DNA from 3 places in the Streptomyces sp. NPDC054842 genome. Region 3 is predicted to be linked to each of the others. Evidence: riboswitches for the same ligand, from Rfam matches in the RefSeq annotation. Region 3 holds a riboswitch; each other region holds the start of a gene.
What was found. Region 3 has a riboswitch for S-adenosylmethionine ahead of ACWGIS_RS18940 (aminotransferase class V-fold PLP-dependent enzyme). Riboswitches for the same ligand answer to the same signal wherever they lie in the genome.
Positions count from the first base shown of each region.

Region 1: linked by a shared signal. The riboswitch ahead of thrC (threonine synthase) and the one ahead of ACWGIS_RS18940 (aminotransferase class V-fold PLP-dependent enzyme) in region 3 are both predicted to bind S-adenosylmethionine.
Region 2: linked by a shared signal. The riboswitch ahead of ACWGIS_RS17925 (glutathione S-transferase C-terminal domain-containing protein) and the one ahead of ACWGIS_RS18940 (aminotransferase class V-fold PLP-dependent enzyme) in region 3 are both predicted to bind S-adenosylmethionine.

Region 1 covers NZ_JBSGZN010000074.1:17,013-20,275, forward strand. Annotated here, with positions in the region: gene ACWGIS_RS34625 (MoaD/ThiS family protein) at 1-5, opposite strand, end outside; gene thrC (threonine synthase) at 2-1,306, opposite strand; SAM riboswitch class I at 1,324-1,480, opposite strand; gene ACWGIS_RS34635 (glucosyl-3-phosphoglycerate synthase) at 1,649-2,620, shown strand; gene ACWGIS_RS34640 (alpha,alpha-trehalose-phosphate synthase (UDP-forming)) at 2,729-3,263, shown strand, end outside.
Region 2 covers NZ_JBSGZN010000020.1:70,374-73,636, forward strand. Annotated here, with positions in the region: gene ACWGIS_RS17915 (PadR family transcriptional regulator) at 1-533, opposite strand, end outside; gene ACWGIS_RS17920 (nuclear transport factor 2 family protein) at 618-1,019, shown strand; gene ACWGIS_RS17925 (glutathione S-transferase C-terminal domain-containing protein) at 1,100-2,026, opposite strand; SAM riboswitch class IV at 2,392-2,532, opposite strand; gene ACWGIS_RS17930 (putative leader peptide) at 2,712-2,837, shown strand; gene ACWGIS_RS17935 (LLM class flavin-dependent oxidoreductase) at 2,913-3,263, shown strand, end outside.
Region 3 covers NZ_JBSGZN010000022.1:62,425-65,687, reverse strand. Annotated here, with positions in the region: gene ACWGIS_RS18945 (Lrp/AsnC family transcriptional regulator) at 1-255, shown strand, start outside; gene ACWGIS_RS18940 (aminotransferase class V-fold PLP-dependent enzyme) at 312-1,673, opposite strand; SAM riboswitch class IV at 1,862-1,978, opposite strand; gene trpD (anthranilate phosphoribosyltransferase) at 2,064-3,128, opposite strand.

The sequences.
Region 1 (3,263 bases), on a different contig from region 3:
CTCATGATGCGAGGCCAGCCTCTCGGAAGGAGTCCAGGTTCGGGCGGATGGTCGCGGTCAGACCGGTCCCGGCCACCGCGTCGAGGGTCTTGAGGCCGTCACCGGTGTTGAGGACGACCGTGGTCAGCGCCGGGTCCAGGGCGCCGCTCTCGATCAGCTTCTTCGTGACGCCCACGGTCACCCCGCCGGCCGTCTCGGCGAAGATGCCCTCGGTGCGCGCCAGCAGCTTGATCGCGTCGACGATCTGCCCGTCGTCGACATCCTCCACCGCGCCGCCCGTCCGGCGCGCGATGTCGAGGACGTACGGTCCGTCGGCCGGGTTGCCGATGGCGAGCGACTTGGCGATCGTGTCCGGCTTCTGCGGCCGCACGACGTCGTGTCCCGCCTTGTAGGCCACCGACACCGGCGAGCAGCCCTCGGCCTGGGCGCCGAAGATCTTGTACGGCCTGTCCTCGACCAGCCCGAGCCTGATCAGCTCCTGGAGGCCCTTGTCGATCTTCGTGAGCTGCGAGCCGGACGCGATCGGCACGACGAGCTGGTCCGGCAGCCGCCAGCCGAGCTGCTCGCAGATCTCGTACGCGAGGGTCTTCGAGCCCTCCGCGTAGTACGGCCGCAGGTTGACGTTGACGAAGCCCCAGCCCTCACCGGCCGGGTCGCCGATGAGCTCGGAGCAGAAGCGGTTGACGTCGTCGTAGTTGCCCTCGATGCCGACGAGCTCGCCGCCGTAGACCGCGGCCATGACGATCTTGCCCTGCTCCAGGTCGTGCGGGATGAACACGCAGGACCGGAAGCCGGCCCGGGCGGCGGCGGCGCCGACGGCGCCGGCCAGGTTCCCCGTGGAGGAGCAGGAGAGCGTGGTGAAGCCGAAGGCGCGGGCGGCCTCCAGGGCCTGCGCGACGACGCGGTCCTTGAAGGAGTGCGTCGGGTTGCCGGAGTCGTCCTTGACGAACAGCTTGCCGGCCTCGACGCCCAGCTCGCGGGCCAGGTTGTCGGCCTGCACGAGCTTGGTCCAGCCCGGGTTGATGTTCGGCTTGTCGGCGACGTCCGCCGGGACGGGCAGCAGGGGCGCGTAGCGCCAGATGTTCGCGGGGCCCGCCTCGATGCGCTTGCGGAGTTCCTCGGTGTCGTAGGCCGAGAAGTCGTAGGCGATCTCCAGCGGGCCGAAACACTCCTCGCAGGCGAAGACCGGGCCGAGCGGCACGCGGTGTCCGCATTCGCGGCAGGAGAGGGCGGCGGCGGGGCCGAGATCGACGGAGTCCGCGGCGGTGGGGGAGTTCGTGGTGCTTGCAACTGTCTGCGCAGCCATGGAGGCGAGGCCCTTTCTCCTCATCTTCCTCACGGCGCACTTCGCCGTGAGACGGATTTGGCACCTTCCCTAGCCGGGAGCCTCGCGAGCTGACCGATGACGATCAGGACGAGACCGGCTGGAGGGTTGCCGGGGCTTCAACGGGCCGTATCCCTCTGCCCCTCTGGATGAGCGGTGTTCAGTTGTTGATCTGCGCGCGGTTCCCGGATCAGGACATGCGATGGTCATCCGCGTTGTTCAAGACTGTAACCGACGGCCAGGACAGTTGAGATAGTCGTCCGAACCGCGAGATGGATCACACCCCGGGTGGGCGTGTGAGCAGACAGTGAGGAGCCCCGGACCGTGCTGGAAGAAGTCGAGCGCTGGCTGAGCACCCGCTCCTGGTCCGTCACCGATCGCCCGCTGCACAGGCTGATGGCCGCGAAACGGGCGACGGGCTCGACGGTCAGCGTCGTGCTGCCCGCGCTGAACGAGGAAGCGACCGTCGGCGAGATCGTCTCCGTGATCCGCCACGACCTGATGCGGCAGGTCCCGCTCGTCGACGAGATCGTGGTCGTCGACTCGGGGTCGACCGACCGCACCTCGGCGGTCGCCGCCGCGGCGGGCGCCCGGGTGGTGCACCGGGACGCGATCCTGCCGCGCCTGCCGGCCGTCCCCGGCAAGGGCGAGGTCCTGTGGCGGTCACTGCTGGTGACGAGCGGGGACATCGTCTGTTTCGTCGACGCGGACCTGAGGGAGTTCTCGTCGGACTTCGTCACCGGGATCGTGGGCCCGCTGCTCACCGATCCGGACGTCGCCCTCGTCAAGGCCATGTACGACCGGCCGCTGACCGTGTCCGACGGGTCCGCCTCCGGCAGAACCGCCGCGGGCCAGGGCGGACGGGTCACCGAGCTGATGGCGCGCCCGCTGCTGAACATGCACTGGCCGCAGCTCGCGGGCTTCGTGCAGCCGCTGGGCGGCGAGTACGCGGCCCGCCGGTCCCTGCTGGAGCGGCTGCCGTTCCCCGTCGGGTACGGCGTCGAGCTCGGCATGCTGGTCGACGCGCTGCACCTGGTGGGCCTGGACGCGCTCGCGCAGGTCGACGTGGGCGTGCGCAGGCACCGCCACCAGGACGGGCAGGCGCTCGGCCGGATGGCCGCCGCGATCTACCGCACCGCGCAGCTCCGGCTGGCCCGCGGCCATCTGATACGCCCGGCGCTCACCCAGTTCGAGCGGGGCGACGACGGCTTCGAGCCGCGCACCTACTCCGTGGACACGGAGGAGCGCCCCCCGATGGTGGAGATCTCCGAGTACCGCTCACGCAGAGTCGCGTGAGACGGCCCGGAGAGTGACGGACCGTGACGGGCTCCGGCGGTCGTATACGGCCGGTACCCGTCGAGTCCGTACGTTTGAGCGGTTCCGACCCGGGCTAAGTTGAGGCTTATGGCTTCCACGCACGGTGACCACCAGATCCTTGTCGCATCCAACCGCGGTCCGGTCTCCTACGAGGTCCGCGAGGACGGCTCGCTCCACGCCCGGCGCGGCGGGGGCGGACTCGTCTCGGGGCTCTCGGCCATCGGACCGGACGCGGGCGCCCTGTGGGTGTGCGCGGCCCTCGGCGACGGGGACCGCGAGGCGGTGCGGCGCGGGGTCGGCGAGGACGGCGTGCGGATGCTCGACATCGACGCCGAGGTGCACGCGGACGCGTACAACGGCATCGCGAACTCGGTGCTCTGGTTCGTCCACCACATGCTGTACCAGACGCCCCTGGAGCCGGTCTTCGACGCGGAGTTCCGGCGCCAGTGGGCCTCGTACGAGGCGTACAACCGCGCCTTCGCCGAGGCGCTGGCGGAGTCCGCGGCCACCGGTGCCTCGGTCCTGGTGCAGGACTACCACCTGACGCTGGTGCCGGGGATGCTCCGGGAGCTGCGGCCCGACCTGCGCATCGGGCACTTCTCGCACACCCCGTGGGCGCCCG
Region 2 (3,263 bases), on a different contig from region 3:
ACGCGCAGCGCCCGCTCCGCCCAGGCGATGTTCTCCCGCTCGAACGAACGGCCCCGCATCAGCGTCAGGTACGGCCCGACCCGTTCCGCCTCGGCCAGGTACGCGTCCTCGGTCCGCCCGTCGAGGAGGCGGGCGCGCAGCCGGTCGTAGCGGGCCAGCTTCGCGCGGGCCCCCTCCAGCCGCTCGGTGATCGACGCGCGTACGGCGTCCGGGTCGCCCTCGTCCACCGCGTGCACCTTGACCAGCAGCTCGTCCCGGATGGCCGTGGGCCGGGGCGGGGCGCCGGTGAACTCGCGCAGCGCGCGGCGCCCGGCCTCCGTCAGCGAGAACATCCGCTTGTCCGGCCGGCGCTCCTGGCGCACGAGCCGCGCCTCGATGAGCCCATCGGAGGCCATGCGGTCGAGTTCCCGGTACAGCTGCTGGGGCGTCGCCATCCAGAAGTTGGCGATCGCCGCGTCGAACCCCTTGGCCAGGTCGTACCCCGACGCCTCGCCGTCCAGAAGCGCGGCCAGGACCGCGTTGCGCAATGCCATGCCCGTAAGGCTAGATTGCCGGCCGCCGACGCGAGTAATCTCTTCCACACCTAATCAATTAGTTGACTATGAGAGGTGGGCGCGATGCATCCCTTCCGCAAGGCGGTGGAGGCCGGCGACCACGCCGCGATCGAGGCACTGCTGGCCGAGAACGTGGTGTTCACCAGCCCGGTCGTCTTCAAGCCGTACACCGGCAGGGCGATCACCGCGGCCATCGTCCGGGGCGTCACGCGCGTCTTCACGGACTTCCGCTACGTCCGCGAGATCGGGGACGCCGACGGCGCCGACCACGCGCTGATCTTCCGGGCGAAGGTGGGCGACAAGGAGATCGAGGGCTGCGACTTCCTGCACCTCGACGAGGACGGCAGGATCGACGACTTCACGGTGATGGTCCGCCCGCTGTCGGCCGCCCAGGCGCTCCAGGAGGCGATGGCCGCGCAGTTCGACCGGATCTCCCGGGAGGCGATGGAGGCCGCTGAGGGCTGACGGGCGGCGGACGCGGCGGAGGAACGAACGGGTGGCGGAGGGCTGACGGCCGGCGGAGGCGGCGCCTCCGCCGGCCGGGACTACCGTCGCCGGAGTGGTGGGACGCCCGTCCCGTCGCTCCGGCCCGTCTTCCCGCGGAATGCCGGATGGGCTCCGAGCCGCCGCACATAACCCCGGAGGTGCTCGTACGGGCCGAGGGCGCCGGGGCTGTCGAGATGGACGAGAGCCACCCAGAGGTCCACGTCAGCGGCGCTCAGCTCGTGGCCCAAGGCGTACGGCGCCGAGGCGAGCCGCCCGTCGAGCAGGGCCAGCGCGGCCGACCGCCGCCCCGGCTGCGCGGCCGGGGTGACGTCCGCGTCGAGGAGTTCCCGCAGGGCGTCGATGTCCGCCGCGAGGGCCCGCGGACGCAGCGCGGGGGCTTCCCCTCCGGTGCGGTCCGCCAGCCGGGCCAGGTCGCGCAGGATGTCCGGCGTGTGGTTGCTGACGACCCGTCCGGTCCACCGGTCGCACAGCGCGGGCACGGCGAGCGGGCCGTCGTAGTGGTGCCAGGTGGCCTCGTAGGCCCCGCGCAGGGCGTCGGTCCTGTCCGGGCCGCCGGGCTCGGCGGAAAGGGTGGCGACGAAGTCCCCGAGGCCCAGCAGGTGGACCGTGACCGCGACGCGCAGCGAGCGCGGACAGTCCGGGGACAGGTACAGCTGATAGCGGTGCGGGGCCGGGTAGAAACCGCCGGCGAGACCGTCGCCGATCCGGCTGTGGACGCGCTGCTGAGCGCCGGCCGAACCGGCGCCGCGGGGGCGGGGCAGTCCGTCGAGCGGCGCGGTCGCGCGGAAGGACGACGCACACCGTGCCGGGGCGCCCGCGTCGGCGGCCTCCGCGGAGCACGGGGTGCCGGGCGCGCCCGAGCCGCGGGAACAGGCGCCGGATCCGGTCCGGTCGGCGGGTCCGGGCTCGGGCGTGCCGGTGCGGGGGGTGCTCGTGCCGGCGGCGTGCGACAGGGTCTCGGGCATGACTCTCCATGGTTGAGGAAGTCCCGGCTGCCTCGTGGGCGCCGTGACGAAACGGAGTGACCGCTCTTGCGTACCGGTCCGGATCGCCGGAACCAGGGCCTGTCCGGCCTCTCCCGTCCGCCTCGCGACGTCGGACACGCACGCTCGCCGCACCGGGGCGGCCCCGCTCACGTGCGGTGCCGGCTCGTCGCCGGGCACGCCGGGACGGCGGACCCGATGCGCGAAGGTGCCTCGCGGGCGAGGGCGGGGAGGTCCGGACGGTCCCTAGTACGCGCTGGAGACACGCAGCAGATCGATGTGCAGGCGCCTCGTCAGGTCGTTCCTGGGCATTCCCACCGGTCCACGCTCGGGGCTCGCGCAACGCGAGACCACGCTTGTCCCGCCGCACCGGCGGAACCCGGTCGTCACCCGGGGCACCCCGTCGCGGTGGAAGGGTTGCCTGCCAGCGGGCCGGGGCCGATGACCGTACGAGTGCGGACACTCGCGGGGCGCTGACAATCGTGACCGTCCTCGTCAGTCTCGCCGCGCCCCGGGGGAGCGTCAAGAAGGCGTCCGCGGCGTCTCACGACGTGGTCGGCGGAGCCCCCGACTCCCGCGGCCCGGCGTACAGTTCGGCGGAACAAAGGGCGCGGCCAGGTGGTTGGCGCCCTGGAGGGCACCGAGTGCGGAGGCGGAGGTGGGAGCGATGCGCGTCGCGTCGTCCGCGCTCCGCCGTCCCGTGGTGACGTTCTCCCCGCGCGGCTGCGTCCGCCTCTACTCCCGGCCGCACATCGACCTGCTGCGCGTGGCCGCCGCGCTCTGTCGTCCCTGACCATGCACCCGCGCCGCCGGCCCCACCCGACGAGGGCCGGCGATCTCCCATGGTCGACCAGGAAGGCACCCCTCCGTGTCCCCGAACTCCCCGCTGCACCTCGCCGTCGCGCTCGACGGCGCCGGCTGGCACCCGGCCGCGTGGCGCGAGCCCGTGGCCCGCCCCCACGACCTGTTCACCGCGCGCTACTGGGCCGATCTCGTCACCGAGGCCGAACACGGCCTGCTCGACCTCGTCACCATCGAGGACTCCCTCGGACCCCAGTCCTCCCTCCCGAACGGTCCCGACGGACGCACCGACCAGGTGCGCGGCCGGCTCGACGCGGTGCTCGTCGCCGCCCGCGTCGCCCCGCTCACCCGGCACATCGGACTGGTCCCGTCCGTGGTCGCCACGCACACCGAGCCGTTCCACGTCTCCAAGGCCATC
Region 3 (3,263 bases):
ACCAGCGTGGACCGGATCCCCGAGATCGCGGAGTCGATCGCGGCCCTCGACAGCGTCAGCGAGGTCTTCTCCGTCACCGGCACCTACGACCTGATCGCCATGGTCCGCGTGCAGGCCCACGACGACCTGGCGGACGTCATCCCGGGCCGGATCAGCAAGATCCCCGGCGTCGAGGGCACCGACACCCACGTCGCGTTCCGCACGTACTCCCAGCACGACCTGGAGGCGGCGTTCGCGATCGGTCTCGACTCCTGACCTGCCGGGACCTCACCGCGTCCGCCGCCTCCGGGCGCTGAGCCGTACCTCCGGCCTCAGACCGCCGGCACGCACCGCCCGTCCTGGGTGCGGTACTGCCACCGAGCGCCGTCCCGCACCAGCTCCTTCACGGCGCGGACGAAGCGCTCCACGTGCTCGTCCGGGGTGCCGGCGCCGAAGCTGACGCGGATCGCGTTCAGGGACTTCTCGCCGGGCGCGGCCTCGGGGGCGCCGCACTCCCCCTGGCTCTGCGGGTCGCTGCCGAGCAGGGTGCGCACCAGCGGGTGGGCGCAGAACAGGCCGTCGCGCACGCCGATGCCGTACTCCGCGGACAGGGCCGCCGCGAAGTGCGAGCTGTTCCAGCCGTCGACGACGAACGAGATGACGCCGACCCGCGGGGCGTCGTCCCCGAACAGCGACAGGACCCGCACCTCGGGCACCTCCGCGAGGCCCGCGCGGACGGTGTCGATCAGGTACCGCTCGCGGGCGACCAGGGTGTCGAAGCCGGCCTCGGTGAGCGCCTTGCAGGCCGACGCGATGGAGTACACGCCGATCACGTTCGGGGAGCCGGCCTCGTGGCGGGCGGCGCTGTCGTGCCACTCGACGTCGACCCCGCCGTCCGCGCGCCGCGACACCTTGCGGCTGGCGCCGCCGCCCGCGAGGTAGGGCTCGGCCTCGGTCAGCCAGTCGGCGCGGCCGGCGAGGACGCCGGAGCCGAAGGGCGCGTACAGCTTGTGCCCGGAGAAGGCGACCCAGTCGACGTCCAGGTCCCGGACCGACACCGGGTGGTGCGGGGCGAGCTGGGCGGCGTCCAGGACGATGCGGGCGCCGTGCGCGTGGGCGGCGGCGGCGAGTTCGCGCACCGGCCACAGCTCACCGGTGACGTTGGAGGCGCCGGTGACGCACACCAGGGCGGGGCCGTACGGGTCGCGGGCGGCCAGCGCGCGCTCCAGGGTGGCGACGGCCTCGCCGGGGGTGCGCGGGGCGTTCAGGTACGTCACGCGGGCGTCGCGCCAGGGCAGCAGCGAGGCGTGGTGCTCGGTCTCGAAGACGAAGACCTGGCAGTCGGCCGGCAGGGCCCCGGCGAGCAGGTTGAGGGAGTCGGTGGTGGAGCGGGTGAAGACGACCTGGTCGCCGGCGCGGCAGTCGAGGAACTCGGCGACGGTCACGCGGGCGCTCTCGAAGAGGTCGGTGGAGAGCTGGGAGAGGTAACCGGCGCCCCGGTGGACGCTGCCGTAGTAGGGGGCGTACGCGGCGACGTCGTCCCAGACGCGCTGGAGGGCCGGGGCGCTGGCGGCGTAGTCCAGCGCGGCGTAGGTGACCTCGCCGCCCGTGACGAGGGGGACGGTGACATCCCTGCCCAGAACGGGCAGCGGGGCACAAACGGAACGGTCGGCGGCAGCGGTGGGGACGGACATGGCGAACTCCTGTGAGTGGCAGGCGAGATCGCTGTGCGGACAGCCCGCGCAGAGGGGCGTCGACGGCACAGGAAGGGAAGAAGGGTGTGCGGAGGCGGGGCTCTACGCCCTACCGCATTCGCTTGCTCACAGAAGGCTCCCTCGAACGACCAGGACCCCTGGCGGTGCTCACTCGGAAGAGTGCGAGGGGTCCGCGCTTGCCGTAGACCTCGCTGCCTACGGCCTGGTCTTCACCCGGGGCACCCCGCCACGGACGGAGGGTTGCCGGACAGCCGGCCGGGGCCTGATGGCTGTCGCTCATGACCTGGTACAGCATCTTGCCAGATGATCGCGGACGCGCAAGGCGCGGTCCAGAATCCGGACCGCGCCTTGCGTGCTGCCGTGTGCCGTTCAGGCGTTGCTGGCCGCGACCCACCGGTCGAGGGTCCGCTTCGCGGCCCCGGAGTCGATGGCCTCGGCGGCCCGATCCATGCCCGCGCGGATCCGGTCCGCGAGGGGCCCGCTCTCCGGCTCCAGGGCGACCAGGGCCGCCGCTGCGTTCAGCAGCACCGCGTCCCGTACGGGCCCGGTCTCGCCGTTCAGCAGCCGCCGGGCGACGTCCGCGTTGTACGAGGCGTCGGCGCCCCGCAGCGCCTCGACCGGGACCAGCTCGATGCCGACGTCACGCGGGTCGAAGCCGTCCTCGTGGACCTTCTCGTCGCGGACGACCCACACCCGGGACGTGGCCGTGGTGGTCAGCTCGTCGAGGCCGTCGTCGCCGCGGAACACCAGCGAGGAGTTGCCGCGTTCGGCGAAGACACCGGCGACGATGGGCGCCATCCGAAGGTCGGCCACCCCGACCGCCTGGGCCTTGACCCGGGCCGGGTTGGTCAGCGGGCCCAGGAAGTTGAAGGTGGTGCGGATGCCCAATTGACCGCGGGCGGCGGCCACATGACGCAGCGCGGGGTGGAACTTCACCGCGAAGCAGAAGGTGATCCCGGCCTCCTCCGCCACCTCCGCGACCCGCTTGGGCGTCAGCTCCAGATTCACGCCCAGCTTCTCCAGGACGTCGGAGGCGCCGGACGCGCTCGACGCGGCCCGGTTGCCGTGCTTGACCACCTTGGCGCCCGTGCCGGCCACGACGATCGCCGACATGGTGGAGATGTTGACGGTCTTCGCGCCGTCGCCGCCCGTGCCGACGATGTCGACGGTCTCCCCGGGCACCTCGATCACGTTGGCGTGCTCGTACATCGCGCGGACCAGGCCGGAGATCTCCTCGACGGTCTCGCCCTTGGCCCGCAGCGCCACCGCGAACCCGGCGATCTGCGCGTCCGTCGCCTCACCGCGCATGATGCGGTCCATCGCCCAGGCCGTCTCGTCCGCGCTCTGGTCGCGCCCGTCCAGCAGGCCGTTCAGCACCTGGGGCCAGGAACGGCCCGCCGCGATGTCGCCTCCAGCGGGGGTCACAGCACTCATATGCCGCTCCTGGGTTCGTAGACGAGGACGAGAGCCCGCGCACGACCGGTGACGGGCAGGGTCCACCCTATCCACGCCCGGGGACGGCAAAGAGCCCCGTCCATGCAATGGACGGGGCTCCAGCCGTGGCGACCG